Regions from separate parts of the Neorhizobium sp. 05N33 genome, predicted to be linked through region 3. Evidence: riboswitches for the same ligand, from Rfam matches in the RefSeq annotation. Region 3 holds a riboswitch; each other region holds the start of a gene.

Region 1 (10,311 bases), on a different contig from region 3:
TCGGGGAGCGGCTTGCAACCGAGCTTCTGGAGCGCCATCCCGAGATCGACGCAATCGCCTGCAACAGCGATGTCGTTGCGTTTGGCGTGCTTCGGGCACTGCGGAAACTCGGCCGGCGCGTTCCTCAAGATATCGGCGTTGTTGGATTTGGAGACAACGAGGCGGCGAGCTGCGTTAGTCCCTCCCTAACGACGGTTCGCCCTGATCGCGAGCGTATCGGCAAGCTGACGGCCGAGGCGATCGTCGCACGGATCAACGATGCCAAATCATACACCGCACCCGTCGAATGGGAGCTTATCGTTCGGGAAAGTACAGTTCGATAGCTCCCGGCCATCCAAGGCGGTTGAAGCGTTCGTCTCCAGCGTTCGTTCGACATCCCACTCTCGGTCCAACTCTGCCAATCTTGTTTCGATCTGCATCGCGATCCGGCAAATGTCGATCATCGCATTCTCGGGGATTGACAACGATCGCGTTTGTAATGTTATAACATAATAACTAATGATCGAAGCTACCGTCAATCTGGAGACAAGTCATGTCACGGCAGAAATCTCAACCAACTCCGGTGACCGTTTTGACCGGCTATCTCGGTGCTGGCAAAACCAAGCTTCTCAACCGCATCCTGACGGAGCCGCACGGAAAGAAGTTCGCCGTCGATGAGATCGGGATCGACAAGCGAGGGCCGTCACCCGCCTCGTCTTTTCTCACTCGAAACCGTCTGCTGACAGCTGTCGCGTCAGGCCTCATCTTTGCTGCTTCCGGAGCGTTTGCCGATGATGATCATGAGACGAAAGAGGCATGGCGCCTGTTTGTCGGCGATCATACGAATCCAGTCGTCCGCGCCATCGACTTCGAGAACGGCAAGGAACTCGGCCGCTACGACGTCAAGGGTCCTGCGGCGCTGACCGCCAGCGCGTCCGGCCGGAGCGTATTCGCCACGCAGTCGGATCATGACATCGTGCACGTCCTCAAGACTGGCATCGATTTCTCCGATCACGGGGAGCATCGGGACCTGGAGGTTTCCGAGGTGGGGCTGTTGCCCGTGACTTTCGAGGGCAAGCGTCCTTTCCACGTCGTTCCACATGACGACCATGCGATCCTCTTTTACGATCGAGGCGGCAAGGCGGATATCATCGACGAAACGGCTCTTCTCGAAGGCAGGGCTGACGTGAAGACAGTCGACACGACGAAGCCGCATCACGGCGTAGCGGTGACGATGGGTCGTTTCGTGCTGGTGTCGGTCCCAAACACTGAAGTCGAAACCAAGCCCGACGAACTGCCGCCGAGGGTCGGTCTTCGCGTCGTCGATGAAGCGGGCAAGCAGCTCGGTGACGTCGCGAAATGCACCGATCTTCACGGCGAGGCCACTTCGTCCCTGCTGGTTGCTTTCGGTTGCAAGGAAGGCGTTCTTGTCGCCCGTCCTGGCGGACTTGATGGACCGAAACTGGAAATGCTCGCTTACCCATCTGACATGCCGAAAGGTTCGACTGGTACCTTGCTTGGCGGTAAGGCAATGCAGTTCTTCCTCGGCAACTACGGCGAGGACAAAATCGTCCTGATCGATCCGGACAGCGAGAAGCACTTCCGGCTGATCGCCCTGCCCACCCGCCGCGTCGACTTCCTGCTGGACCCAGCAACGCCGCGCAGTGCCTACATCCTGACGGAGGACGGTGATCTTCATGTGCTGGACGTGATCAAGGGCGAGATCGTTCGCAAAGCCAAGGTCACCGAGCCCTACAGCAAGGACGGCCATTGGCGTGATCCGCGTCCGCGCCTTGCCGTTGCGGACGGTCATGTCGCCATCACCGATCCGCGGCATTCGCTGGTTCGCATCATCGATGCGGAGAGCCTGAAGGAAGTCCGCACGATCCCCGTCGAAGGAAAACCCTTTACGATCGTTGCCGTCGGCGGCTCCGGTGCCTCGCATTGATGCGACGATGCTGCATGAAGCGGCGCCGTTGACAGTCGGCAGGGGGAGTGTAAGTTCGCGGCGTCAAGGTTCTTCCGTCCCCGGACGGAAGCTAAGAGGGAATCCGGTCAAAACCGGAGCTGTCCCGCAACTGTGAGCGGTGAGCCGTTCGCCCAACATGTCACTGGCAGCCAATGCCGGGAAGACGGGCGATCAAGGCTTTGACCCGCGAGCCAGGAGACCTGCCTGACAATAGAAATTCCGTGGTCGGGGTGTGCCACAGGAATGACGGTTCCGTCGGGCTATCCCTGCCTGCCGCAACCCTCATTTTTGCTGCCTCCTCCTTTGAGTGAGACGAAGGCAGTGAAAACACAGGGATTATCTTCCCAGAACGTATCCGGGCGCGCCGTCCTGCTGATTGCGAAATCCGCCTTTGCGGCATCGCCGCATCTGGAAATGCAACGGCTCGCGAAACTTGCAGCCGGCGTGACCGGAGCCGGAACGGTTCGGGTCGCCTTTACCGAACAGGGTACCCCCTCCCTGCGCGACGCGCTGTCCGATCTGCTCGACGAGGATGTCGAAACCGTCGTTATCGTGCCGCTCGTCCTGCCCATGGAGCCGAGCGTCCTTATCTGGCTGACGAAATCGCTGAAGCGCTGGAAGGCGGCCGATAGCCGGCGCTGGCCGGCCCTTTCGATCACCCGGGATATCGCCTCGAGCACGCTGATGGCGCGGCTGATCGGCGAACTGCTCGAAACCGCCGAAGCACTGGACGTGCCGCAGACCGACACGCCGCCCGTTGCCGAGGGATCGCTCGTGCCGGCCCAGAAACGTCGCGTGCTCGTCTGCCAGGGCGGTCCCTGCAACGCGGCCGGAGCCGATGTGATCTGGGGACATCTGCGCAACCAGCAGGAGCGGCAGAAACTGCGCACTGCCGGCGACGGCACGATGACCGCAAAATCCACCTGTCTCGGTCCCTGCAATCTGGCGCCCGTGCTGCAAGTGTTTCCGGAAGGAACCTATTACGGCGGCGTCAACGAAGACGCGATCGACCGGATCGTCGGCGAGCACCTGCTCGGCGGCGGGATCGTCGAGGACTTCGCCTATCACCCAACGGGCCGCAAGCAGCGGCTTCGCACCCCATCCGAATAGAACAAGAGGAAAGAGAATTGACGTCGCACACTCTATCGCGCCTGGCCGCCGCCTGGCTCAGTGCCGCCATCTTTGTCACCGCAGGCACTGTCTTTGCAGCCGAGCCGGTTCGCGCCGGCGCCACCTACATCACCAGTGGCACGGATCCGGCCAAGGGTTCGAACGGCTGGGCGCTGGTCAGCCACGGGGTCGGCGAGAACCTCTTCACCGTCGATCGGGACGGCAAGCTCGTGCCGGAACTGGCCGAAAAGGCGCAGCGCATCGGCGACCTGACCTGGACCGTGACCCTGAAACACGGCCGCCTGTTTTCCGACGGCACGCCGGTGACAGCCAAGGCGCTGGCAGCAGGTTTCGACAACACATTCGCCAACAACAAGGCGGCGCTCGCCACCGGTGGCAAGCTGACCTTCGAGGCGGCCGACGACCTGACGCTGAAGGTGACAACCGAAAAGCCGGTGCCTTTCATCCAGGCGCTCTTCGCCGAATGGCCGCTGATCGCCTACAAACCCACCGCGGCCGGCAACGCCGTCTTCAGCGGTCCTTATCGAATCTCGGGCTTCAAGGCGGATGCCTCAATCGCGCTCGAGCCTAACGCGCATTTTGCCGGCGCCGACAAGCGTTCGCCGGTTAATTTCCGCAAGTTCGGTGATGCGCAGACCCTGACGCTGGCGCTGGAAGCCGGCGAGCTCGATTTGGCTTTCGGCTTGCCGTCGGAAGTCGTGAGCCGGCTCCAGACAAACCCTGATCTGGCGATCAAGTCGTTCCCGGTCGGATACCAGTATCTCGCTTTCTTCAACACTGCCCGGCCGCCGATGGATGATGTGAAAGTGCGCCAGGCGATCGATCTGGCCTTCGACCGCAAGGAGCTTGCCACCGCGATCAACGGTGGCGACCCCGCCACCGGCGCCTACGCCTCCTATTTCCCCTTTGCGGGCAGAGAGGCACGCCCGACCGACCCTGCCAAGGCCGCAGCGCTTCTCGACGAAGCCGGCTGGGCAAAAGGCAGCGGCGGCATGCGCGAAAAAGGCGGCAAGCCCCTGCGCCTGCTGGTCATCACCTATCCGCAGCGTCCCGATCTCGTCACCATGCTGCCGGTGGTCAAGGCGGAACTCGCAAAGATCGGCATCGCCATCGATACGCAGGTGGTGGAGAACATCCAGCAGATGGCTGCGGCTGGTGACTTCGACATCGCGCTCTGGGCGCAGCACACGGCCCCGAGCGGCGATGCCGCCTTCTTCCTGAACTCGATGCTGAGAAGCGGCGCTTCGCTGAACTATGCGAAATATGCCTCGCGTGGCTTCGACGCGATCCTCAACCGATTTGCGACCGAGGGCGATCCGGCAAAGCGGGTGGCGATCGCGCTAGATGCTCAGCAGAAACTCTTTGCCGATGCGCCCGCCTCGTTCCTGGTATCGCCCGTCTGGTATGTCGGCCTGTCGAAGCGGCTGAAGAACTACGAGCCGTGGGGATCCGACTACCACGTCCTGCGCGCCGATATCGGCGAGACGGAGTAGGGCCACGTGATGGGACTAGTCAGGTTCGGCATGCAATCGATAGCGGGGCTGCTGGTGATTTCGCTCGCCTCTTTCTCGGTCATAACATTGATGCCGGCCGATCCGGTTGCGATCGCCATTCGCGTCTGGAGCCTGCCGGCGACGGATGAGACCGTCGCGGCGTTGAGGGCGGAGTGGGGCCTCGATCAGCCCGTGCCGCTTCGCTATCTCCATTGGCTGGCAGATTTCCTCGGCGGAGATTGGGGCCGTTCGTTTCGGACTGGAGAGCCCGTACTTGCCGAATTCGTTGAACGGCTGCCGGTTTCGCTGTCGCTCGGTCTCGCCGGCCTGGCGCTAGCAATCGCGCTGGCTATTCCGCTCGGGCTTTTCTCAGCGGCCTATCCCGGGGGTATCGTCGATCGGATGAGCCGGGCTCTGTCGGTCTTCGTCCAGGCAGTGCCGGCCTTCTGGCTAGGCCTTGTTCTTCTTTGGGTCCTCGGTGTGCAGTTGCGCTGGATCAGACCCTTCGCCAATGATTGGACGGCAATCGTCCTGCCCGTCCTGCTGATCGCGCTGCATTCCGTCGCTGTTCTCTCCCGCGTCTATCGGCGCGACCTAAAGGAGACCGCCGGGCAGCCGCATTTCCGCACTGCGCTTGCCAAGGGCCTGTCGGAAAGGCAGGCGCTCTGGCGGCACGGCCACCGCAGCGCGCTCTATGCTCTCTTGTCGGCAATCCGTTCCGAAGCAGGCTGGGTGATCGGCAGCACCGCGACCATGGAAATCCTCTTCGGCCTGCCCGGTATCAGCCAGTTCCTGGTTCAAAGCATCGCGGCGCGCGACCAGATGGTGCTGCAGGCCTATGTCATGGTCATTGCCGTCTGGATGCTGGTATTGAATGCCAGCGCCCATCTCGCCATGCGCCTTCTCGATCCGCGTCTCGCCCGATGCCCCGGTTGACCGTGCTTGCGGCGCTCGCCGTCTTTTTGTGTGTCGGTGGTTTTTGGCAGCCATATGATCCCGATACGGTGGACATGCTTGCCCGTCATTCCGGCATGACCGCCAGCCATCTGCTCGGTACCGATCATCTCGGTCGCGATCTTCTGTCGCGGATCATGGCCGGCGGGTGGCGGACGGCCTGCGTCATCCTTTCGGTCGGTGCCACCGGCTTTTTGTTTGGCACCCTGTTGGGCACCGCCGCCGCCGTCCTTGGTGGCTGGCGCGAGAAGGTGATCCTGCGCTTCTGCGAGTTCTTCATCATGGTGCCGACGCTCATCGTCGCACTGACGACGGCGGCGATTTTCGGCCTGTCGCCGCTCAGCGCCGGACTGGCGCTCGGCTTGGCTGGCGTCGGGCCGCATGCGCTGCTTGCGCATTCGCTCAGTCAGCGGGTGCTCGGCCAGCCGTTCATGCTGGCGGCGAGGAGCCTCGGCGTCGCGCCGGCACGGATGATTACCCGGCATCTTCTGCCGAATACTCTGCCGCTGATATTCGCCTATGTCGGCAACCAAGCGGGACTTGCCGCAGTCGCCTACGCCTCGCTCGCCTTCATCGGTCTCGGGGCCGACCCGTCGAAGCCGGATTGGGGATCGATGCTGTTCGAATATCGCGTGTTCATCTTCGACCACCCGATGCTGATGATCTGGCCGGGGACGGCGGTTGCATTGACTGTCTCGGTGATAAACCGGGTTTTTGACGACGGCCAGGAGTGACTGCGTTTCGTCTGGTTTCCTGACGATCGATCACCGGCGCCGTGACACGGCTGTTGATCGAACGCTCATCGCGCAAGCACGCCGAACGGTGAAACCGACTTCAGGTCGGGATCCGCGATATCGGTCGCTCTCGCGACCTCAGCATGGCTCATGCTGTAGCCGTAGTCGAGGACGCGCACACCGTCCATGATGAAGAGCTGGGCCTTGTCCAGGCCGGGTCGCAGGTTCCCCGTCACGGTGACAACCTCGTAAACCCTCGAAAGATGGAATGGCTCGTCTGCTACGACATGGACCAATTGGTTCGGCGGTGGAGCCGCACTATGACTGCAGGCGCCGGCCCAGGGCACCAGCATGAACTCGTAGACGAGGTCGCCGTCCTGATCGACGGGCAGGATGAACCCGGTCAGCTCTACTGCACGGCTTTCGTCACGCCACGCGAGTGTTTCGCCCTGGGAGCGACTGGACGCCATGCCTGGTAACGCGACATCTAATCTCGATTGATCCGCAGGCCGCAAGGCGCTCCAAAGAACCGACTGGGGACCTGCATAGGCGCCGGACGCCGAATAGGTCATCCCGACCAGGATCGTCGTCAGTTTCAGGAGGAAAAGCGCGCGCCTCATCTGCATCTCCATGAGCGCAGCGCTCTCGCAAGAGAGAGGCCACTGCTGATGTGGATGTTAGGCCTATTTACCCACTTGGGTCAAAGCCAAGGTAGAAAGTGCGAAGTCAGAGTTTCGTGTGGTCCGTCCAGTCGAACGTCAAAGAAAGCCTTCACATATCGGAACCGGACGTGGCGGCGGTGCGGGATGATCCTGGGTATATTTGGTGATGATCGGCTCCAGCGTCTCCTTCGCCCAGAACTTCGGCGCGCCGATCTCCTGCAGGCATGTGGCGTTCCAGTAGAGCCCCGATTTCTCTGGTGCCTTGCCCGCCGCCAATGCCTTGGAGACAGCCGCGATGTCTTTCGACTCCGGATAGATGTAGAGGGTCGTTGGATTGTCCTTGACCATCGACAGCACCTGGGGCGTCTCCGATGGCGACCAGCTGGTGCAGCCATCACTGCGCCCGCCCGCATAGGTTACCAGCTTGCCGCGGGGAACATATCCATCGCGGTTGGCGTATGGACTATCCGGCTTCTTCATCATGCAGATGCCCGAGACGAGTGCGGAGGCATGTCCGCCTATCGCGCGCTGCCTGGCGTTCGCAGTTTCTCCGACACCATCGAACTGCACGAACGACCTGGTCAGGAACGTCTCCTGCTTTGGAGAAACGCTGTAGTAGCCCTTGAAGGAGGTCTTGATCTCGCTGGTCAGATAGGCCCCGCCCGCGGTCAGATTGGAGTCGAGGGCATTGCCGAAGTTCTTCGCGCACTGCCGTCCATTGGTGAAGTTGGCGACGCCCGGCAGGTTGCGGCCCCCGCCGTGCCCCGACGAAATGACGCGAAAGGACTGCTCAGCCTCACAGATGATGTAGAACCGCCCCCCGGCAGGCCCTTCGGTCAGGTCGTTCGGCCGCGTGGCGTCCATGGCGAAGTAGCAGGCGTTCCTGATCTTACCTTGCGACAGCTTTTCCAGATAAAGCGCACGTGCCCTTCCCAGCACCATCGGCGCGATCTGGCCGTTTCCGGCGCCGACATGGGCGTTCAGCCAAGTCGGGAGCCGTGACGCGCCTTCGGAGGCGAAGGATGCGGAAGGCGCAGATAGACAGGCGACAGCGGATAAAAATCCAAGATGTTTGAGAAGTTTGAGCTTCGGGTTCACGAACACTCTCCGGGAATGATATTTGTGAAGGTCGGCCATCATGGTTGAGGAAGATTTAACAGCGGACCTCCAGCCTCGTCGCAACGATCTGCGAATAGTCGCTTCCCATCGGGTCGCTGAAGAACATGGTCGTCAGCATCGCCTGGTTTTCTGCCAGGATCTCCTTCGAATCCGGCCTGACGACTTTGCGCGCGCAGTGGCCGAAACCGTTGCCTGACGTCTTCAGGGCCGCGTCGTCTGAAAAGTCCAGCGCGGTATAGAGGGTCGGATCGAAGACACCGAACACGATCAGTCCCTTCAACGGCGTCTTCTGCACTGGCTTTTGACTGAACGACAGGGTGAGCGAGCCGTTCTCGTAGGTGCCATGCAGGACATCTGGCTTGGCCAGCGCCAGCGGTTTGCCGTTGATCGTCACGTTTGTGTAGTAGTTGTACTGATCGAGGGATGCGCGAACCGTCTTGGCCACCGCAGCCACCTCCGCGGGATCGAGAGTGTTGTTGCGGTTCTTGTCGTAGTCGAGGAGCACCGAAGAGGAGAAGACTTCATCGAAGCGCCAGGTGTCTCGCACCTCCGCGAGGCTGCCATCCGCGCCCGCCACCGCCTCGAACTTCGCGTCGACGAAAATATGAGGATGGGCCTCGGCCCCTGTCGGAGCACCGGCGGCGGCTAACCCCGCGAGAACCGAAAGACTGACGGAGACCAACTGGCGGAACGATGTCATGTTCTGCGAATGCCGAGGGGATTGCGTCCGATTTAAGTCGAAGGCGCTACCGATGCGAAAAAACCTCGCGAAGACAAATCCGTCGATGTGTTGATTTGCACTGACGGGTTGGATGCCTCTTAGGATCGAACATCCTTCAATCCTTCTCGCCGGCGCGGCAAACCCAACATGGACTTTACCGCCACCCACCATCGGGGCGTCTTAGGTTCTCGCACCGCTTCGTTCTTTGCCCACTCGGCGCCTGCGGGTTCAACTCTTGTCGCCATAGGCTGAACAAGAAACTCGATCCGTTTCATGAATGCGCTGCTGTCGAACCGTTTTGACGTTACCAGCGGACCATCGCCGGAAGGCTCCGTGTGGAAGAAAACCTCGAGATTGACCACTGGTATGGAGCGGATATTGCGCAGGAGATCGATCTCCGGTCGTGTCGTTATGGCGAAGGAATAATGATCCGAACGGAGTGCAATAAAAGCCTCCGGAAACGTCGATACCGCCACGGAGTCATGCCCATGGCTCGCCAGTTTCGCGACGATCGCATTGGCCGCCGCCACGGGCAGAAACACAAGAATTCTCTTGGGGTGAGTTGTTTCGATAGACATAGCGAGTTCCTCATACGGAGATGAGAAAATCTAGCTTTTACCGGTGCAAGCGTGTGTTTGGTTTTGTTTGATTTTGTTGCGAGTGCTGCCACCTGCAGGCCAGCGGCATCGACCGGGACAACATTTCTTAACATCACAAAACCCAAGTTAACGGCGTCGTCTGGGACAGTGCGCTCCGCAAGAGGCCGGCGCGTCGGGCTTTCACGCCTGCACGCCGAAAACTCTCTACCGGATCCCAGGAGCCAATTTGAATGTCATTGACCAAGTCCTTTTTAAGCCGACCGCGGCGTGTCGCCATCGCTGCGGGGCTCGCAGTTGTCGCTTGCCCCCTTGCCGAGGCACGCGCTGCCGACCCTTACGAGGGTGAAGAGGCTGCTATCCCCGCGACCGCGAGCTTCGACAAGGGACGGTTTGGCGGGATACGCCAGAAGCTTTCCGACTGGAACGTTATGGTCGGCGCCGGAGCCATGTATGCACCGAAATTCGAAGGATCGGACGAGTTCGAACTGGTTCCCATTCCCATGATTTCCGCCACCTTCGGTGACCGCGTTACGATCGATCCGGGCGGGCTGGAAGTCGATGTGCTGAAGTCCAACGGTTTTAAGCTCACGGTGAAGGGCGGTTACGACATCGGGGGTGGGCGGGATGAAGACGATTCCTCTCACCTGAGAGGGCTTGGCGACATCGACGCTGGGGCTGTCGTCGGAACGAAGCTCTCGTATGAATGGGGACCGATGGAATTTTATGCGTCTGTCGACAAGACGATCGGCGGGAGCGACGGACTTCTCGGTCAGGTCGGTGCGAATGTCTCGCATCACTACGATCGTTTCATTCTTTCCGCTGGCGCTTCCGCGACGTTTGCCGACGACAACCACATGAAAAGCTATTTTGGGATAACCGCTGCCCAGTCTGCGAGATCGGGATTGCGGCAATATGAGGCAAGCGCTGGCCTGAAACGCTTCGATATCGAG
Region 2 (10,311 bases), on a different contig from region 3:
GAGCCTGAAAAACATTGCCGGGCAGACGACGGTCGTCAACGATACGAAGTACTATCAGGACAATATCGGCAAGGTAAAAACCGTCGACGAGTTCCTCGGCAATTATCGCCTCTATTCCTATGCGATGCAGGCCCACGGCCTGGACGACATGATCTATGCCAAGGCGTTCATGAAGCAGGTGCTGGAAAGCGATCTCAGCGACGACAACAGCTTTGCAAACCGCCTGACCGACGACCGTTACAAGAATATCGCCGCAGCCTTCAATTTCGGCGTTTCCAACGGAGAGGGGGCAGCCGCCCAGTCCAACGGCCAGATGGACGAACTCTTCGATACCTACGACCAGACGATCGCAGCCCAGAACGATACGATCGAGGAAGACACCCGTTATTTCAAGGTCATGCTGGGCGAAACCGGCAATATTACCAATGTCGATCAGCTGCTGGCCAATCCGAGGCTCCGCGACTACCTGTTCACCGCCTATGGCATCGATACGAAATATTACAACTACAATGCCATCCGCGGCGTGCTGACCAGCGATCCGGCCGATCCGACCAGCTTTTACAACACCGCCTATGGCAACAACCTCGACCAGTACAATGCGGCGAAAACCGAAGACACGGAGCTTGCCGAGCGGCTGAGCCTCAGCACCGGCATTCCCACGCTGCAGGATTCGATCGCGCTCGGCCAGCAGAAGAAAACCGATCTCGAAACCCAGATCGCCGCCAAGCAGGATCAGCTGAACAATGGCGGTCCGGCGACCCTCCAGGCCGAGATCGACGCCATGCAGGTGGAGCTGACCAATACGGTGCAGGCAATCCAGACGGACCAGGATAACCTGACGACGTCGCAGACGCGTTATACCGAGCTGGATGGCAGGCTGGTGCCGATCGCCCAGACGGACTCGCGACGCGCCGAACTCGCGACCATCATCAGCGCCGGGGCGTCCGATGCACCCTTTCTCGCATTGATGAAATCGCTCGCCGAGGATTTCAGCTTCAACGCTGACGGCTCTGTGCCGGCAGGCGGCGCGGTCACTCCGGAAAAGCTGCTGGAGATTGTCGGAGGTTTCTTCAACAAGCAGACCCGGATCACGCATGGCGAGGCGATGTTCAATCAGGAGCTCTTCGAGCAGAAGCTCAAGACGGCTACCAACGTCAGCGATTTCATCAATGATCCCCGGCTTCTCAAATATATCAAGGTCGCCTTCAATCTCGACAAGGTCACGGTCGTCAAGTCCACGATCGAACAGATATTGACGAGCGATCTCTCCGACCCTGACAGCTATGCGAACCGCTTTGGCGTTACCAATCCGGAATATCTGGATCTCGCGAAGGCTTTCAACTTCAACACCGACGGTACCGTCGCCGCCGGCCAGGCCCAGGACGAATTACAGACCAGTACCACCCGTAGCGACTATATGAGCCGCTGGGACGACAAACAGGAAGCGGACCTCGACAAGACCATCAAGTTCTACAAGCTCGACCTTTCGGAAGTGAGGACGCTGGACGACTTTCTGAGCGCGGATGCCGACAAATCCTACGATTTTGCTCTTCAAGCGGTTGGCCTCGACCCCGCCACCGTTTCGAAGCTGACGATCAAGAGTGCCTTGAAAAGCGACCTTTCCGACCCGAACAGCTATATCTACAAGCTGAAGGACGAACGTTTCGTCTCGCTTGCCAAGCTCTTCAACTTCGACCCCAAGGGGGCCGTCACCCGCCAGGTGCTGCTCCAGTCCAATGCGGCAATCACCAACGTTGCCAAGGATTATATCCTGCGCAAAAGCCGGTTCATGGAAGGCGATGAACTCAAGGCGGCGAGGGCGAAAGCCCAGACGGAGGCCAAATATTATACTGACGCGATGCAGCGCATCGGCAGTCGCGATGAACTGCTCGCCGATCGCAAGACGCTCGACATCCTGCTGATATCGAAGGGGATAGACCCTTCCAAGGTCACCAATGATTTCCTGAAGAAGGCCTTCAATTCGGATCCCGCCGACCCCAAGAGCTTCGTGAATACCCAGACGGACAAGCGGTTCGCGCAGCTCGTCGGTACCTTCAATTTCGACTCCAAGGGTGAGATCGACCGAAGCTCGGCAGGCGAGGCCCAGAACGGCGGCGAAGTCGTCGCGACCCAGGACCTTTACGTCCGCCAGCTTCTCGAAAACCAGCAGGGCGAGGAAAATCCGGGCGTCCGCCTGGCGCTTTATTTCGAGCGTATGTCGGACAGCATCACCGACCCATACGTGATCCTCGGCGACGAGGCGCTGAAGGAGTTCTTTCGCGTCACTTTCAGCCTGCCCGCGGAAATCGCCAACATGGACGTCGACCAGCAGGCCAAGATCGTCAAGAACAAGCTCAACCTCGAAGATCTGAGCGATCCGGAAAAGGTCAAGAAACTGGTCCAGCGCTTCACGATCATGTACGACCTGGAAAACAGCCAGAATACGGCATCGGCAGTAAGCATTCTAAGCAGCGACGGCAGTTCGGTCGGCATCAGCTCGGACACCCTATGGGCATTGTCCCAGATCCGGATGGGCTGAGAGCGGGCGGTTATCAGGCGTCGGTGGTCTTTGCCGTCGTCTCGAAGTGCGGATCTGCATTCGATTCGAGCCAGTCGAGGTCGGCGCGCATCGCGTCGCGGCTCGCTTTCTCCATCCGCCGGTAGCGCGACAGCAGTTCCCGGCCAAATTCCGTCAGACCCGCACCGCCGCCGCTTTTGCCGCCGTGGCGGGTAAAGATCGACGGCTCCTTGAACATCCGGTTGATCTCGTCGCCGAGCAGCCATGCCCGCCGGTAGGACATGCCGATCGAGGCGCCCGCCGCCCGGATCGAGCCGTGTTCGGCGATCAGTTCCAGAAGCTGCGCCTTGCCCGGACCGAGCCGCACGCCGTTGTCGAGGTCGATCCGGATCGTGGTCTTCGAGGGCCGGCTCATGGAATGGTCACCACCTTGCCGGGGTTCATGATGCCGGCGGGATCGAACGCCTGCTTGATGCGCCGCATCAGGTCCATCTCGATCGGCGAACGGATATGGGCGAGTTCGTCGCGCTTCAACTGACCGACGCCGTGTTCGGCTGAGATCGACCCACCGGCGGCGAGCACGATGCTGTGGACGATCGCGTTGATCTCCCGCCAGCGGCCGATGAATGCCGCCTTGTCGCCCGCCATGTCGGCGCTGATGGGCTGCGAGATGTTGTAATGGATATTGCCGTCGCCGAGATGGCCGAAGGCGCAGACCCGCGCACCCGGCATGGCCGCCAGCACCGCCTGTTCTGCCTCCGCCATGAAGGTCGGGATTTTCGAGACCGGCACCGACACGTCGTGCTTGATCGAGCCGCCTTCGGGTTTCTGCGCATCCGACATGCTTTCGCGCATGTGCCAGAGCGCCTTCTGCTGCGCGACGGAGGAGGCGATCACGGCGTCGCGGATGAGGCCTGCCTCGAAACCCTGTTCGAGCAGCGATTGTACCATGGAACTAGCCGTCTCGGCGGAATCCGAGGTCGAGATGTCGATCAGCGCGTACCATGGATGCGGCTCGGAGAGCGGATCGCGCACGCCCTCTATATGCCGGACCACGAATTCGATGCCGATGCGCGGCATCAGCTCGAAACCGGTCAGCGCCGTGCCGCAGAGGTTCGAGGCCCGCTCGAAGAGTTTTAACGCGTCTGCCGGCGAATTGAGGCCGGCAAGTGCGACCTGGTGCCCGACCGGCTGCGGAAAAAGTTTCAGCACCGCGCCGGTAATGATGCCGAGCGTGCCTTCCGCGCCGATGAACAGGTCGCGCAGATCGTAGCCGGTATTGTCCTTCTTGAGCCGGCGCAGGCCGTCCCAGATCTCGCCGGTCGGCAGCACCACTTCGAGCCCGAGGCAGAGTTGGCGGGTATTGCCATAGGCGAGCACGGCAGTACCGCCGGCATTGGTGGAGAGGTTGCCGCCGATGCGGCAGGAGCCCTCTGAGCCGAGCGACAGGGGAAATAGCCGGTCGACGGCTTCCGCCGCCTTCTGCACGTCGGCAAGGATGGCGCCGCCGTCGGCGACCAGCACGTTGGCGACCGGATCGACGTCACGGATGCGGTTCATGCGTTCGAGCGAGACGATCAGGTCGCTGCCGCCGGTGCGCGGCGTCTGGCCTCCGACAAGGCCGGTATTGCCGGTCTGCGGCACGATCGGCGTGCCTGTCTCGCTCGCGAGCTTTAGGATCGCGGACACTTCCTCGACCGAGCCCGGCTTCAGCAGCATCGGAGAGGAACCCCGGTAGAGTCCGCGGCCCTCGACCAGATGCGGCGCAAGATCGTTCGCGTCGCGCAGCACGTGATTTTCGCCGACGATCGCGGCGAAGCGGTCGAGAAGTTCTGGTTTCGGCCCGGAAATATCCATCAACGTCTCCTCCTCTTTTGCCCCGGCTCATTCTCGCGGGGCGGCGGCCCTCGCCAGCCGGTCGTTGATCGCTTCGCCGAGCCCATGGTCGGGAATGGGCGTGACGGCGATGCTGGCGGCGCCGGTGGCGTCGGCCCGCTTCAGGTAATCGAACAGGTTTGCCGCCGCCTGCGCAAGATCGCCCGACGGGCTCAGATCAAAAACCGCCGTCGCGAGTTCCATTCCTTTCACGGGAGCAGAACCGAGCCGGATCAATGCCTCGCCGGTCTCGACATGGTCGGCATTGAGCCTGACCGCCGCTCCTGGCGCGTAATGGGAAGCGAGCATGCCGGGAGCTTCGATGATTGCCGCTGGTCCTTCCGGTCGGATCACCGCAAGGCCGGTTGCACGTTCGATCTCTTCCACGGCCACCCCACCCGGCCGCAGCAGCCGGATCACGCCATCCTCGACACGAACGATGGTCGATTCCACACCGACCGGAGCCGCGCCGCCGTCGATGATCAAAGCCAGCTTGTCGCCCAGGTCGTCGGCCACATGGGCGGCGCTGGTTGGGCTCACCTTGCCGGACGTGTTGGCGCTCGGCGCCGCGAGTGGCTTGCCGAAGGCGCGGATCAGATCGGAAGCGAAGCCCTTGGGAAGCCGGATGCCGACCGTATCGAGCCCGGCCGTCGCCAGCGCGTGGATGCCACTTTCGGGCTTTAGGGCCAGGATCAGGGTGAGGGGGCCCGGCCAGAAGGCTTGGCCAAGCTTTCGCGAAATCGGGTCGAAGTCGGCATAACGCTCGGCCATGGCTAGATCCGACATGTGGCAGATCAGCGGATTGAAGCGCGGCCGGCCCTTGGTCTCGTAGATGCGGGTGATGGCGGCGGGATTGGTGGCATCGGCCGCAAGCCCGTAGACCGTCTCGGTGGGGATCGCCACGGGTAGGCCACCGCCGAGCACGGCGCAGGCTTGGGCGAGCGCGCCGTCATGGTCCCGGGTGATGTCGATGATTTGAGCCGTCATATCCGCCCGTCAATAACGCGGAGCCCGGCGTCTTCATAGCTTTTTGATGATCTCGCGGAGCATTTCGTTGGAAGTGCCGAGCATCAGCACGTTCTTGATCGCTTCCATCGGATCGTTGGTGCGGAACAGAAGGCCATTCTTGCGGATCGATCGGTTGATCTGCAGCGGCTGGCCGGCCTCTCGTTCGACCGCGACGGCGAAATACATGCGCGAATAGGCCGTGCTGATACGCTCGAAGAACGTTTCCTCCCCGCCCATCTCGGAAACGAAGTTGGCAATGTAGAAGGACCAGCTTACCGGCACGCCGTGGGCAAGCTGCGTTCTTGCCGCCGTGACATGGCAATAGCCGAGATGCGGCCGCTCATCGAGCGTGTGGTGAAAGATGATCTTCGGAAACTTGATCGAGCGATGGAAGGAGTTGATCCGGTTGTGGCTCGTCTCGCCGGCCGCCTCCAGCCTTTTGCCTGTGCGCTCGGCGACCTCGTCATGGGTGAGATAACGGCGCTCTTCCGGCAGCCAGATCGGATTGTAGCGGGCGATGCGCCCCGTCCGAAGGAATTCGGAATGGGCAGCGGTCTTCACTGCCACCGGCGCCGGAGGCTTTGGTGGAGGAGCTTTATAGTAACGGATTTTCCCCTTGGCCTGCACGGTGGCATCGCTCCCATTCGAGCCGGGATTTTATGGCTTATCCCTTAATGACAGGTTTCGCTTTCGCGGGGCTGGAGTGTTGCATTCCGGGCCGTTTCGCCGCTGTCGCCAACGCGGTTGCCGATGTCGCAATGTCGCCTATGCGACACGCCCGCTCGATGGTTATATCCGCCTCGATCTTGAGGTGCCGCCTGTCTAGGGAAGGCGGAGAATTGGGAAGCCGGCAGGGGTCTTCGAAACCTTGATCCGGCGCTGCCCCCGCAACGGTGGTGGAGCAACAAAGCTTGGTACAGGCCACTGGGAAAGAGCCGAAAAGGCCGCCCGGGAAGGCGCCGAGCCCGTCCCGCAACGGACAGCTCCTGAGCCCGGAAACCAGCCTCGGGACAAAAGATGACGACCGGACGCGGCGGGCGTTCGGGACAGGGTTTGGGGCGGGCCTGGGGCCGGCCGGCATTTCCATGTCCTTCCGCTGTCCACATTGACGAGGAAGGTAAGTATATGGAAATTCGCAATCAGGCCCTGCGGCAGCTCAAGAACCGCCGCGAGGGGTTCAGCCTCGAACAGCCCTTCTATACCGATCCCGCCTATTTCAAGCTCGATCTGGAAATGATCTGGTACCGCGACTGGCTGTTCGTCGGGCATGATTGCGAGCTGCCCAAGGCCGGCGCCTATTTCACCCTGCAGATCGGCGATTATCCGGTCGTTATCGTGCGCGGCCGCGACAACCAGATCCGGGCGCTGCACAATACCTGCCGCCATCGTGGCAGCCGTGTCTGCACCAAGGAACATGGCTCGGCGGTGCGGCTCGTTTGTCCCTACCATCAATGGACCTACGAGCTGGACGGCTCGCTTCTGGTCGGTCGCCAGATGGGCCAGGACTTCGACAAGACCCAATTCAGCATGAAGAAGGTCCATTGCGAGAGCGTCGCCGGCTTTATCTTCATCTGTCTTGCCAACGAGGCGCCGGATTTCGCGCCGGTTCGCGCCGCCATCGAGCCTTATATGGCCCCGCACCGCCTGTCGGAAGCCAAGGTCGCGCACCAGTCGACGATCATCGAGAAGGGCAACTGGAAGCTCGTCTGGGAAAACAACCGCGAATGTTACCACTGCGCCGCCAACCATCCGGAGCTCTGCCGCACCTATCCGGAATCGCCGACCGCGACCGGTGTCCAGGGCGCCAAGGACGATCCGGTCATCGCCGCCCATTGGCAGCGCTGTGAGGAGGCCGGGTTGCCGAGCGAATTCCGGATGGACGAGACCGGCCAGTTCCGCGTCGCGCGCATGCCGCTGATCGAGGATGCCGAGAGCTATACGATGAGCGGCCGCAACGCCGTACAYCGCAAACTCTCCGACGACGTGACGATCAATTCGATCGGCACCATGCTGCTGTTCCACTATCCAAGCAGCTGGAACCACATTCTCGGTGACCACGCGATCTCGTTCCGCGTCACCCCGCTCGGGCCGGAAGAAACGGCGGTTACCACCAAATGGCTGGTCCACAAGGACGCGGTTGAGGGCGTCGACTACAATCTCGAAGACCTGACCCATGTCTGGAACATGACCAACGACCAGGACCGCCAGATCGTGGAGGAAAACGCTTTCGGCATCCGCTCGCCCGCCTACGAGCCCGGTCCTTACTCGCCACTCCACGAAGGCGGCGTCATGCAGTTCGTCGAATGGTACTCGAACTTCATGGTCAACCGGCTGCAGGGCGACCAGGCGAAACTTTCGATCGTCGCCTGATCGCCAATTCGTGATCGGCGTTGATCGGCGCGGGGCGTGGCTCCAGGAACGGAATCCCGCGTGTGGCGTTGTTTTCTGATTGAAAATCAGAATGAGGAAGCACCCCGCATGAACGCCTTTCGCCTACGCCTGACCGCAGCGGCAGTCGCCGTTGTCACGACATTTGCTGGCCTTGTACCTGCGCAGGCTGTCCAAATGCCGGCTCCGCCATCCGGCATTTCGGCCGCCGGCGATGTCACCAATGTCCAGTACCGTCGCGACTTCCGGCGTGACCGATACGGTTGGTATCGCGGCCATCGCGGTTACCGCGACCGCCGCCCCGGTTATCGTTATCACAACGGTTTCTGGTTCCCGCTGGCCGCCTTCGGTGCCGGTGCCATTATCGGCGGCGCTATCCAGGCGGATCGGGGTTATGGCAGCCGCCACGTCGCCTGGTGTGAAAGCCGTTATCGCAGCTATCGGGCCTGGGACGATACCTATGCACCGCGCGCCGGCGTGCGGGCGCGCTGCATCTCGCCTTACAGGTAAGCAGGTATTGGCCCTCTCGACGCGGAGCCCGGTCGCGGCGTAAGCCGGTGGCCGGGCTTGTTTGTCGCGGCGCACGTTAATCACGCATTCAGGATGAACTTCCCAAGGGTTGCAGCGAAATTCTATTTCGCTGCATACTGAAATAATTGGCTGGCAAAAATTGAAACACCGACAAGGGATATGGGGGACTTAATATGACTCTTTTGAAGAAGATTGCGGTTGCGGGCATCTCTGCTGCCGTTCTCGCCGGCTCGCTGATGCCGGCTCAGGCGATGCCGGCACCGACCGCTCCGGCCGCCGGGATCGAAACGAACGCCAATGCCGACGCGACCCTCGTGCAGTATCGTCGCCATGGCGGCGGCTGGTATGGCGGGTATCGTGGTTATCGCGACTACCGCCCGGGTTATCGCCGCCATAACGGCTACTGGTTCCCGCTGGCGGCATTTGGTGCCGGTGCGCTGATCGGCGGTGCCATTGCCTCCCAGCCGCGTTACGTCGAGCCGGCGCCGGTCTATGGCGGCGGGGACGACATCAATCCGCGCCACTACGAATGGTGCGCCGAGCGTTACCGCTCCTACGATGCCTATTCGAACTCGTTCCAGCCGAACTACGGCCCGCGCCAGACCTGCTATTCGCCCTATTTCTAAGAGCGGTCGATAGGCAACGTTCAACCCGTCCGGCATCATCCCCGGGCGGGTTTTTTGTTTGTCCAGCGGTCAGAGAATACCGGTGCGTTTCAACAGCCACCAGGCGGCAAGCACCGAAATGACGATCAGGCCGAAGGCATAGGCTGTCCCCGAGCCATTCCCCTCGAAGGGCAGCGACGCAGTGTTCATGCCGAAAAAGCCGGTGACCAAGGTCGGCGGCAGCAGGAAGGCGGTCATCAGCGACAGAATGTAGAGGTGCCTGTTGGTCTCGGAGGAGAGTTTCGAGTCGATTTCCTCATGCAGCAGCCGGGCGCGCTCCTGCAGGGCGTAGACGTCGTGATCCGCCGCCTCCAGCCGGCCGATCAGCCGTGAGGCAGCGTCGTCGAAACCGGGCGGCATCTCGTCGTCGTCGGTCGCCGCCGCGCGCCTGAGCAGCGTCAGCACCGTCCTCAGGTGCCGGTGCAGCCGGACCACCGTCCGCCGGATCGGCGCAAGGCGGCGCCGCTCGTCGCGCGGCGTGTTGTCGTAGACGAAATCCTCGATGATGTTCATTTCCTCGGTCAGCTCCATCACCAGCGCGATCAGCGTACGCTGGAATTCGGCGACCAGCGTCTCGAACACGTCGATCGGCTTCTTGTAACGCGAGGCGTTCTTTTCGATCGCCGCCCGCACCCGGTCGATCGAGCGCAACGGCTGCAGGCGGGTGGTGATGATCACCCTGTCGGAGACGAAAAAATGCAGCCAGCCGATATCGCGGGTCTCGCTGTCGAACTCGCGCTGGAAATCGACCAGTGTGCCATAGACCAGCTGCTCGTCGAGCGTCACCGCCGCGTGCGTGTCGTGGGTGGTGAGTGCGGCGATGGCCGGTGGCGTCAGGCCCGGGAAGTTCTCCAGAAAGGCGTTGACCCGACTGTCGACGAGGTTGAGATGCAGCCACAGAAAACCGTCGCCGACATCGAGATCGCTGCGCGCCGCATCGAGCGGCAACCTGGTGCAGGGCGCCGCTCCCGGATGGAAGTGATAGGCCCAGACGAGGCCGGGGATAGCGGGGTTCATGAGGGACATGGCCGAGGAATCCGAAAGCATAGGCATCACTCCATAGACCTCTTGTGTAACGCCTGTTTCAACAACGTTCTCTAAAAATTCCTTGAACGCTCCAGCGCCGTTTGTTACATGTAACAAATCAAGGAGTATTTCATATGGCCAGTTCCGTGAATGAGCGTGTCAGAAAACGTCGTGAAAATCTCCGGGCGTCCGGGTTGCGTCCAGTGCAAATTTGGGTTCCCGATACGCGGCGCCCTGGTTTTGCAGAGGAATGCCATCGGCAGTCGCGTTTGGTCGCGGCGGCGGATGCAGCAGATCCCG
Region 3 (10,311 bases):
GGGCATTGGCAATCCACGCCAGACGTCCGTCCGATATGCATCTCATAGCCGGACACAGAAATTCCGTCGAAGCTTTCGCCCGAGACGGCCTCCAGCCGTTTATCGCCGGAAAGAACGGTCTCGACATCCAGCAAACCCAGCCCTTCGATCGAACCGGGCGGCCCTTCCGTCCCTTCCGGATCGGAAATCGTCTGGCCAAGCATCTGATACCCGCCGCAGAGGCCGAGCACGCGACCGCCGCGGCGGACATGGGCGGCGATATCGACGTCGAAACCGGCCGCCTTCAGCGCCCGCAGATCGGATATCGTCGCCTTCGAGCCGACCAGCAGCACGAGATCGCAATCGCCGGGAATGGCCTGCCCCGGCCGGACCCGGATGAGATCGACATCCGGCTCCGCTTCCAGCGGATCGAGATCGTCGAAATTGGAGATATGCGGCAGGATCGGCACCGCGATCCTGATCTTCGCACCCGCCTTCCGCACCGATGGCGCATTGAGGCCCAGCGCATCTTCGGCCGGCAGCCGGGCTGCATCGGCAAAATGCGGCAGCAGCCCGACCGACTGCCAGCCGGTGAGCTCCCCGATCATCCGCATGCCGTCGGCGAACAGGGCCGGATCGCCCCGAAACCGATTGACGATAAAACCCCGGATCATTGCCGCATCCTCGGGATCGAGCACCAGCCTGGTGCCGGCAAGGCTGGCGATCACCCCGCCGCGGTCGATATCGCCGATCAGCACCACCGGCGCGTCGGCGGCCCGGGCAAACCCCATATTGGCGATGTCGTTGTGGCGAAGATTGATTTCCGAAGCGCTGCCGGCGCCTTCGACCAGGACGAGATCGGCCTGGTTGCGGAGGATGTCGAAGCTTTCCAGAACCCGCGGCATCAGTGTCCGCTTGAGCATCTGATACTCGGCGGCCTTGGCATTGCCTTCGACCCTGCCTTGCACCACCACCTGCGCACCGACCTCGCTCTGCGGTTTCAGGAGCACCGGGTTCATGTGGACGCTGAGCGGCGCGCCGGCGGCACGCGCCTGCAGCGCCTGCGCCCGGCCGATTTCGCCGCCATCCGCGGTGACCGCAGCATTGTTCGACATGTTCTGCGGCTTGAACGGCATGATCTTCAGGCCGCGCAGCGTAAAGGCGCGGGCAAGGCCGGCCACCACCAGCGACTTGCCCACATCCGAGCCCGTTCCCTGAAACATCAGCGCCCGAGCTGGCTTGGACCCAACCATGGCTAAAACTCTATGCCGGCCTGGGCCTTCACGCCCGCCTTGAAGTGATGCTTGACCAGCGACATCTCGGTCACCATGTCGGCGGCCTCGATCAGCGCCGGCTTGGCGTTGCGGCCGGTGACGACCACATGCAGATCCGGCCGCCGTGCCTGTAGCGCGGCGACGATCTTGTCGAGATCGAGGTAATCATAGCGAAGCGCGATGTTGAGTTCGTCGAGGATGACGAGCCCGATCGTCTCGTCCGCCATCAGCTCGAGTGCCTTTTCCCAAGCCTTTTCCGCCGCGGCGACATCCCGCTTCAGGTCCTGGGTCTCCCAGGTGAAACCTTCGCCCATCGTGTGCCAGACGACGCGGTCACCGAAGACGGCAAGCGCCGGCTGCTCCCCGGTCGACCAGGCGCCCTTGATGAACTGCACGACGCCGACCCGGCGGTTGTTGCCGAGCATGCGCAGCGCCAGGCCGAAGGCGGCGGTGGATTTGCCCTTGCCGGGCCCGGTATGGACGATGAGAAGACCCTTTTCCTGGGTCTTCTCGGCGACTTCCGCATCTTGAACCGCCTTGCGGTTCGCCATCTTGGCGCGGTGACGCTCGACGGACGCCTCGTCGATCTCCTTCACCGGGAAACGAGCTTCGCCGGAGATCCGGCAGAAGCTTCCTCGCCAGCGCGGAACTTTTCGCGGACCACACCGGCCAGCGCACCGAGCACCGCCCAGAACACCAGGTTGGTGGCATAGACGGCGTTGACGAAGCGGGCATAAAGATCCATCGGCACGGCCGTTTCATGGCTTGGCGGCAGCGGCGCGCCAACCAGATGCGGCGCGATCAGAAGTATGATCGCAAGCGCTGCGAACGCGGCCGAACGGGTATAGGCAAGCAGGCCGAGGCCCACTGCCGTGCAGACCGCTGTCGAGACCCACCAGATCTGGCGCGGCCCGAGTTCCGCGGCCGGCATTCCGGGCAGTTCCGGCGGCAGGCCAAGGCCGGGCGCAAGGATGACGGCGAGGAAACCGGCAATGCCGAACATCAGGCCGCCGCGCCAGCCCTTGAAGCCGCCGAACGCTTCCGAGGCGGCGATGAGGACAAGGGCAAAACCGATAGCCGACAGCATGTCCGCGGCGAGTGTATAGATGAAACGCTCGAAGCCATCGGCGGGAGCCCAGGCTTCCTCGCCGTGGTGATGCTCGGCGGCGGATGCCGCAGCACCTGCGGCAGGTGCTGCGTCATGGCTGTGGCCTGCCTCGGGCGCGGCATTTTCGAACACTTCCGCCTGCAGGATCAGCGGCACGGTGGAGAAGCTCTGCATCACGGTAAGCAGCAATCCGGACAAAAGCCCGGCGATCACCGCCGTGAAGACGATGTTGCGAAACAACGACATTTGGGAGAACTCCTCAGTGGCAGGGGAAGGCGAGCGAGTGGCGCGTGTCATGCGCGGCATTGTGGACGACTTCCAGATGCGAGAAGCCGACAAAGCCAACGATGAACAGGCCGAGCAGGGCCGTCATGCTGAGGGGAATGATCTTCGAAGCGGAAATGGTGACTGCAGCTGCAGCAGAATTCAGTACCATGGTCTCGTCCTTTCGCCCTCCACCCGAGGGCCGTTCACGTTCTTTGCCGCCTCTGGCAGGTCTCCTGGCTCGCGGATCGGACGCCTTCTCCCGCCTTCCCAGGATACCGTTGGCCGGATTTCCCAGTGGCTTGACGGCCGGACGGCCGTTTTGGTCGAAGACTTTCCGCTTACAGTTGCGGGGGCAGCCGCGGGTTGGACGGCGGAATTCCGTCGTACCGCATTCCCTCTAAAACCCTTTCGGGCACCATAGGCTCGGTCACTATAGACGAATTCGGCGTGACGGCAATCGCCTTTGCGACGCATTGACATGGGCCTGCGACCGGGCTTACTTGAAAGGAGATGGTCCCTTTCCGGCAACGGGGAGGGCTAAGAGAGAATGCGGTGCGATCCCTTTTTCAGGATCAATGCCGCGGCTGCCCCCGCAACTGTAGGCGGCGAGCCATTGCCTAAAACGGCCATTTGGCCGTCAAGCCACTGGGAAATCCGGCCAACGGTATCCTGGGAAGGCAGGCAAATGGCGACGACCCGCGAGCCAGGAGACCTGCCGTCCGATTAATTTTGCTTCACCGGGCGGGGTGCTCCGGAGGAAGTGTCTCGATCACCGCAGAGGGATTTCGACCTTCTGCTCCGCGCCCCGATTTTTCGACCCCGGCGGGAACGCGGCTGACCGATGAGTGACCACCGACCAGATGATCCGGCAACCGCCGGCCCGGCAGATGTGACGATTTTCGTCTGCACCAATTGCCGCGATGCGTCCGACGGCGAAATCCGACCGGGCGTCGCGCTGATCGCGGCGCTGCGCGAGGCAGCAAACGGCAAGCCGCTCGCGGTCAAGCCGGTCACCTGCCTTGCCAATTGCGAAAAAAGCCCGAGCGCCGCCTTCAACCACAAGAGCGGCTGGTCCTATGTCTTCGGCCACCTGTCGCTCGACAATGTCGAGGACATCGTCACCGGCGCGATGATGCTGGCCGAGGACGAGCGCGGTTTCCTTCCCCTTCGCGGCCGCCCGACCTGCCTGCGCGGCAAGGGCATGACGGCCCGTATTCCACCCTTTCATCACCATGAGGACATGCCATCATGAGCGTTTCGTTCGACCGCGTTCCCTGCACCGTCGTTACCGGGTTTCTGGGAGCCGGCAAGACCACGCTGATCCGCAAGCTGATCGAAAACTTGAAAGGCAAGCGGCTGGCGATCATCGTCAACGAATTCGGCGATGTCGGCATCGACGGCGACGTGCTGAAGGGCTGCGGCGTCGAAAGCTGCCCGGAAGACAACATCATCGAGCTTGCCAACGGCTGCATCTGCTGCACGGTCGCCGACGATTTTGTGCCGGCGATCGACCGTATCCTTGCCATCGAACCCCGCGTCGACCACATCCTCATCGAGACGTCCGGCCTCGCGTTGCCAAAGCCGCTCGTCCAGGCGTTCCAGTGGCCTGACGTTAAAGCCCGAGTGACGGTCGACGCGGTGATTGCCGTGGTCGACGGACTGGCGCTTGCCGAAGGCCGCGTTGCCGACGATCACGAGGCGCTGGAAGCGCAGCGCGACGCGGACGGTTCGATCGACCATGACGATCCAGTCGAGGAAGTGTTCGAGGACCAGGTGGCCTGTGCCGACATGATCGTGCTCACCAAGAGCGACCTCCTGGATGCCGCCGGCCTCGCGACCGCCAGGGATCGCGTGTCCGCCCATCTGCCGCGTGCCGTGAAAATCGTCGCGGCCGCCAATGGCGCCATCGATCCGGCCGTACTGATTGGCCTCGGCCTCGCCGTCGAAGACGATATCGAAAACCGCAAGACCCACCATGACGACGAACTCGACCACGATCACGACGATTTCGACAGCTTCGTCGTCGATCTGGCCGCAGTCACCGATGCCGAACAGCTCGCCGCCCGCATTTCTGCGACCGCGGAGGCAGAGAACGTGCTGCGCATAAAAGGCTTCGTGGAAGTCGCGAACAAGCCGATGCGCCTGCAGGTTCAGGCGGTAGGATCGCGCGTGAGCCATTATTTCGACCGCGCCTGGGCGCCGGGCGAAGCGCGAGCAAGCCGCCTCGTCGTGATCGGCGAAAAGGGCATCGACCGCGCGGCGATCGAAAGGATGCTGGCCGCATAAGTAGGCCCCGAGGGAAGGATGCACATACTCGCCACCACATCGTCGTCGCTTGACGACCTCATCGAACCGGTCGACCTTAATCAGCCGCCGGCCGACGTGGTGGTGCTATCCTTTTCCGGCAGCGACCTGAACGGCGTTGTGGCCGTCTGGGGTCCGGATTTAACAAGCCTCCGCCTCACCAACCTCTCCGACCTTCGCCATCCTATGTCGGTCGATCTCTGGATCGAGAAGACGGCTACCCATGCCAAGGTCATCCTCGTCCGTATTCTCGGCGGATACGACCGCTGGGCTTATGGCGTGGAAGAACTTTCGCGCATGGCGAAGCGGAAAAAGATCGCGCTGGCGCTGCTGCCCGGCGAATGCAGCATCCGCGACGAACGACTGATCGCGGCCTCGACCGTTTCGGAAGACCGGATCGCCGGCATCCTGAGCTGCTTCCGCGAAGGCGGGCCGGCCAACATGCAGCTTCTGGCGAGGTTGCTGACGACGCTGGCCGAGGGCAAAACGGAACCGCTGCCGCAGGCAGCCCCGGTGCCGAAGGCTGGCTACTACGCGCCCGGAAAAGGCATCGTCGAGGCCAACGACCTGCTGGCCCGCTTTGTGCCGGATGCGCCGCGCTTGCCGATCCTGTTCTACCGCTCCATGCTGCTTGCGAATGACGCGGCGCCGATCGACGCACTGTTCGAGGCGCTGAAAAAGCGCGGTTTTGCACCGGTGCCAATCTTCGTCGGCGGACTGAAGGAGCCGGATGCACTGGCCTTCGTCGAACAGGCGGTCTCGGACCTGAAATCTGCGGCCATCCTTTCCACCACCGCCTTTGCCAGCGGCACTGATGGCAACGGTGAGACGGTCTTCGACCGCACCGGCGTGCCGGTCTTCCAGGTCGTCGTCGCCACGACCCGCCGCGATGGCTGGACGGAGAGCCGGCGCGGCCTCAACCCCGCCGACCTCGCCATGCACGTCGTCCTGCCGGAACTCGATGGACGCATTCTTGCCGGCGCGATCTCCTTCAAGGCAGGCGAAAGCTCCGCCAATCTCGTCAACCAGCCGGAACCGGACCGGGTCGAACAGGTCGTCGACCGTATCGCCGCCTTCCTGCGGATGAAGGCGGCACCGCGTGCCGAGCGAAAGATCGTTATCTTGATGCCGGACTATCCGAGCGCGCCCGGACGCACCGGTTATGCCGTCGGCCTGGACGTGCCACAGAGCGTGCTCGGGATGCTGCATGAATTATCGGTAGCCGGCTATGATATTTCGGATATCCCTGAGACTCCGCGTGATCTTCTCGATCGCCTGGGTGCCCAGTCCGCCGGCCACCCACGCGCCGCCTACGATCCCCTGCCCGTTGCAGAGGCGGCGTGGGGCGGGCCCGAAGCCGATGAAGACCTCAGGGACGGCACTTTCCGTTTCCGCGCCGCGAGCTTCGGCAACATCACCGTCGCGCTCGCGCCCGACCGCGGCCGCAATGCCGATCGCCGCGCCGACTATCACAGCCCGGACCTTCCCCCTCGCCACGCACTGATCGCCTTCGGCCAATGGATGCGCGAAACACTTGGCGCGCATGCGATCGTTCATGTCGGCGCGCACGGGACGCTCGAATGGTTGCCGGGCAAGACCGTGGCGCTGTCGAAGAACTGCTTCCCTGAGATCGTCACTGGCGGTCTGCCGGTCATCTATCCGTTCATTGTCTCCAATCCGGGCGAGGCGGCGGTCGCCAAACGGCGGATCGCCGCCGTCACCATCGGCCATCTGCCGCCGGTCCTGGCCGACGCCGGCCTTTCCGACGAACAGAAGAAGCTGGAACTGCTGGTCGACGAATATGCCCAGGCCGACGGGCTCGACCGCCGCCGCCGCGACCGGCTGGCCAGGCTGATCGTCGAGACCGCCCGCGACACCGGACTGGCCGGCGAGGCCGGCGTTTCGAACAGTGACGATCCGGATACGGCGCTCACCCGCATCGACGCCTTTCTCTGCGATCTCAAGGATTTTTCGATCAAGGACGGCCAGCACGTTTTCGGGCAAGTCGCGTCCGGCGATGACGACCTGCTGCGCATCCAAAGCGCCGAGACCGAACGACAGGCCTTGCTCGACGCACTCGACGGCAAGCACATCCGCCCAGGCCCATCCGGTGCCCCGGCCCGCGGCCGCCGCGACGTCATGCCGACCGGCCGCAACCTCTTCGCCAGCGATCCGCGCACCCTGCCGACGCCGACCGCCTTCGAACTCGGCAAACGCGCCGCGGATGAAATCCTGCGGCGTTATCTCCAGGATCACGGCGACTGGCCGAAAAGCCTCGTTTTCGATCTCTGGGGCAGCGCGTCCCTGCGCAGCGGCGGCGAGGAAGTGGCCCAGGTCCTGGCACTGATGGGGGCGAGACCCGTGCAGGATACGGCGACAGGCCGTGTCACTGGTATCGAAGTCCTGCCGCCGGCAGCGCTCGGCCGCCCGCGGGTCGACGTGACGCTTCGAATTTCCGGCCTGTTCCGCGACATGTTCCCCGCCCTGATCGCCCTGCTCGACGTCGCGATGCGCACCATCGCCAGCCGTGAGGAAGCGCAGGGCGACAATCCTCTCGCCGAAGAGGCACAAACGCTCGGGCACGTCCCCTCACGCATCTTCGGCTCGGCACCGGGCACCTACGGCTCCGGCATCGAGGAAAAGCTCGCCGACGGCACTTGGGGCGAACGCGAGGAGCTGGGCCGCATCTATCTCGATGCGACGAGCCATTCCTTCGGCGGCGCGGAGGGCGATGCCAGCCACGTGCCCGGCCAGTTCGCGAACCGCATCGGTACCGCCGATCTGCTGGTCCATACCGGCGACGACCCGGGCCGCGACCTGCTGGACGGCTCGGCCGACGTCGCCTTCATCGGCGGATTTGCGGCGGCAGTCGCGGCACTGGGCGGCAAGGCGGATGTGATCGCACTCGACACGACCGATCCGCAAAAACCTCGTGCCCGTTCGATTTCCGAAGCGGTAACCCGCGTGGTGCGCGCCCGCGCCGTCAATCCGCGCTTCATCGCCGGCCAGATGCGTCACGGCCCGCGCGGCGCTGCCGAACTGGTAGAAACGGTCGACCGTCTGATCGGTTTTGCCGAAACTACCCATGCCATTCCACAATCGCTGATCGAAGCGACCTACGACGCCTATCTCGGCGATGAGAAGGTCCGCGACTTCCTGCTGAGCCAGAACCCCGAAGGCGCCCGCTTCATGGCCGAGCGGTTCCGCTCGGCCCTTCGCCGCGGCCTCTGGCATCCCCGCCGCAACGCGATCGACGCCGAGCTCGAAATGCTCACCCGGGAGAAGGTCGCATGACGGCGCTTTCCCTCGATCGAAGCACGCCGGATATGCGCCGCGGCGCCTGCCCCGCCCTCTCCGCCCCGATGCAGACCGGCGACGGGCTTCTTGCCCGCGTCGCACTGACTGACGCGATTACCCCGGCACAGCTGGCGGAGCTCTGCCGGTTGGCGCGGCGCCATGGCAACGGCGTTCTCGATATTTCCGCCCGCGGCAACCTGCAGGTCCGGGGACTGAGCGAGGCCTCGGCTCCCGTTCTCGATGCCGATGTCCGCGCGCTGGACCTGCCGCTTCGCGAGGGACTTGCTGTCGAAACTCCGCCCCTGGCGGGGATGGACGACACCGAGATCGCCGATCCGCGCGCCATAGCCGAGGCGATCCGCCAAGGCGCCCGCGACATCCCCGGCCTTGCTCCAAAGATGTCGGTGGTGGTTGACGGTGGCGGACAGCTCAGGCTTTCCGACCTCCTGGCCGATATCCGGCTCACCGCCGTTTCCAGCGATGAAGGCATCCACTGGACCCTACTTTTGGGCGGGACCGAAACAACCGGTCGCGTTTTCAATGTTTTACGTGAAACAGAGGCCGTCTCCGCCACTCTGGCGCTGCTTCGAAAGCTCGGCGAAAAGGGACAGAAGGCGAGGGGACGCGATCTCGCCGCCGGCTTGCCCACGAACGATGTGCCCAGCCGGCCAGCCTCGCCTTTCGGCCCCTTCCGCCTCTCCGAAGATCTTTTCGCGGCAGGCATCGGCCCGGCCTTCGGTCAGGCAAACGCCGAGGCCCTGATCGCTCTTTGCGACGAAGCCGAGCGACTGGGAATACAGTCCCTGAAACCAGCCTTCGACCATTCGCTCCTGTTTTTCGGCGCTCAAACCGCCTGCGAAGCGCTGACCGCTTTTGCCGGCAGCAACGGCTTTATCACCTCGCCGAGCGATCCGCGTTCGGCCATTGCCGCCTGCTCCGGAAGCCCCGCGTGCAATTCCGCGAGCGTCGCCACCCATGAACTCGGCGCCAAAGCGGCGGAAGAGTGCGGCGATCTGCTGGACGGCTCGTTCAAGCTGCACGTGACCGGCTGCCCCAAGGGCTGCGCCCATCCGCAGCCGTCAGCGCTTGCGCTCTGCGGGACGACCACGGGCCTTTCGCTGATCGCCCACGGAAAAGCGGCCGACGAGCCCTTTGCCTCGGTCACTTTTGCCGATACCAACAACTCCCTTCGCCGCATCGCCGATCTTGTCCGAGACGAAAGGCGCGCCGGCGAAAATTCCGCCGCCTGCCTCGCCCGTCTGGGACCGCGCCGGCTTGCTGCGGCCGTTACGTCAGGACGATCATGAACAGTTACGATTACATTCGCGAAGGCGACGCGATCTACGAAAAATCCTTCGCGATCATCCGCGAGGAAGCCGACCTCTCGCCCTTTTCGTCGGAACAGGCCGAGATCGCGGTGCGCATGATCCACGCCTGCGGGCTGGTCGAGGCGGCCCAGCATTTCCGGTTTTCGAAGGATTTCGTTGCCCAGGCGCGGGGCGCGCTGCACGCCGGCAAGCCGATCTATTGCGATGCCGAGATGGTGGCCCACGGCATTACCCGCGCCCGCCTGCCGGCCCATAACCAGGTGATCTGCACGCTGCGCGACAGCCGCACGATCGAGCTTGCCAAGACGCTTGGCAACACCCGCTCGGCTGCCGCGCTGGATCTCTGGGACGAGATGGAAGGCGCAGTCGTCGCGATCGGCAATGCGCCGACCGCGCTCTTCCGCCTGCTCGAAATGCTGGACGCCGGCGCACCGCGCCCGGCTGCAATCATCGGCATGCCGGTCGGTTTCGTCGGTGCAGCAGAATCCAAGGAGGCGCTGATGGAGGCGACGCTCGGTATTCCCTATGCAATCGTGCGCGGCCGCATGGGCGGCTCGGCGATGACGGCGGCCTGCGTCAACGCACTGGCGAGGGCCGGACTGTGAACGCCGCGCTCATCAAGGGCAGGCTCACCGGCGTCGGCACCGGACCCGGCGATCCCGAACTGCTGACGCTGAAGGCGGTGCGTGCGATCCACGAAGCGGACGTGATCGCCTTCTTCTGCAAGAAAGGCTCGAGCGGCAACGGCCGCGCC

The links. A riboswitch is a leader RNA that binds a small molecule or an ion and turns the genes downstream of it on or off. The one in region 3 is predicted to bind cobalamin.
Positions count from the first base shown of each region.
Region 1: it holds a riboswitch for cobalamin, as region 3 does, so the genes downstream of both, AC1DLT_RS00640 ((2Fe-2S) ferredoxin domain-containing protein) here and AC1DLT_RS28655 (DUF1636 family protein) in region 3, are expected to answer to the same signal.
Region 2: it holds a riboswitch for cobalamin, as region 3 does, so the genes downstream of both, AC1DLT_RS30275 (aromatic ring-hydroxylating oxygenase subunit alpha) here and AC1DLT_RS28655 (DUF1636 family protein) in region 3, are expected to answer to the same signal.

Region 1 is NZ_JBFTNK010000001.1:130,255-140,565, forward strand. It holds gene AC1DLT_RS00630 (LacI family DNA-binding transcriptional regulator) at 1-323, shown strand, start outside; gene aztD (zinc metallochaperone AztD) at 533-1,927, shown strand; cobalamin riboswitch at 1,976-2,170, shown strand; gene AC1DLT_RS00640 ((2Fe-2S) ferredoxin domain-containing protein) at 2,270-3,058, shown strand; gene AC1DLT_RS00645 (ABC transporter substrate-binding protein) at 3,076-4,572, shown strand; gene AC1DLT_RS00650 (ABC transporter permease) at 4,582-5,508, shown strand; gene AC1DLT_RS00655 (ABC transporter permease) at 5,496-6,260, shown strand; gene AC1DLT_RS00660 (DUF3299 domain-containing protein) at 6,326-6,880, opposite strand; gene AC1DLT_RS00665 (hypothetical protein) at 7,019-8,020, opposite strand; gene AC1DLT_RS00670 (DUF1007 family protein) at 8,076-8,741, opposite strand; gene AC1DLT_RS00675 (hypothetical protein) at 8,861-9,340, opposite strand; gene AC1DLT_RS00680 (MipA/OmpV family protein) at 9,592-10,311, shown strand, end outside.
Region 2 is NZ_JBFTNK010000028.1:11,649-21,959, forward strand. It holds gene AC1DLT_RS30250 (DUF1217 domain-containing protein) at 1-2,539, shown strand, start outside; gene AC1DLT_RS30255 (winged helix-turn-helix domain-containing protein) at 2,553-2,933, opposite strand; gene AC1DLT_RS30260 (FAD-binding oxidoreductase) at 2,930-4,375, opposite strand; gene AC1DLT_RS30265 (L-threonylcarbamoyladenylate synthase) at 4,403-5,380, opposite strand; gene AC1DLT_RS30270 (DUF6656 family protein) at 5,414-6,010, opposite strand; cobalamin riboswitch at 6,194-6,423, shown strand; gene AC1DLT_RS30275 (aromatic ring-hydroxylating oxygenase subunit alpha) at 6,527-7,771, shown strand; gene AC1DLT_RS30280 (BA14K family protein) at 7,880-8,299, shown strand; gene AC1DLT_RS30285 (BA14K family protein) at 8,494-8,946, shown strand; gene AC1DLT_RS30290 (transporter) at 9,016-10,011, opposite strand; gene AC1DLT_RS30295 (antitoxin MazE family protein) at 10,146-10,311, shown strand, end outside.
Region 3 is NZ_JBFTNK010000021.1:35,590-45,900, forward strand. It holds gene AC1DLT_RS28635 (cobyric acid synthase) at 1-1,232, opposite strand, end outside; gene cobO (cob(I)yrinic acid a,c-diamide adenosyltransferase) at 1,235-1,849, opposite strand; gene AC1DLT_RS28645 (CbtA family protein) at 1,846-2,607, opposite strand; gene AC1DLT_RS28650 (CbtB domain-containing protein) at 2,621-2,797, opposite strand; cobalamin riboswitch at 2,835-3,063, opposite strand; cobalamin riboswitch at 3,123-3,362, shown strand; gene AC1DLT_RS28655 (DUF1636 family protein) at 3,470-3,880, shown strand; gene cobW (cobalamin biosynthesis protein CobW) at 3,877-4,914, shown strand; gene cobN (cobaltochelatase subunit CobN) at 4,933-8,226, shown strand; gene cobG (precorrin-3B synthase) at 8,223-9,536, shown strand; gene AC1DLT_RS28675 (precorrin-8X methylmutase) at 9,533-10,162, shown strand; gene AC1DLT_RS28680 (precorrin-2 C(20)-methyltransferase) at 10,159-10,311, shown strand, end outside.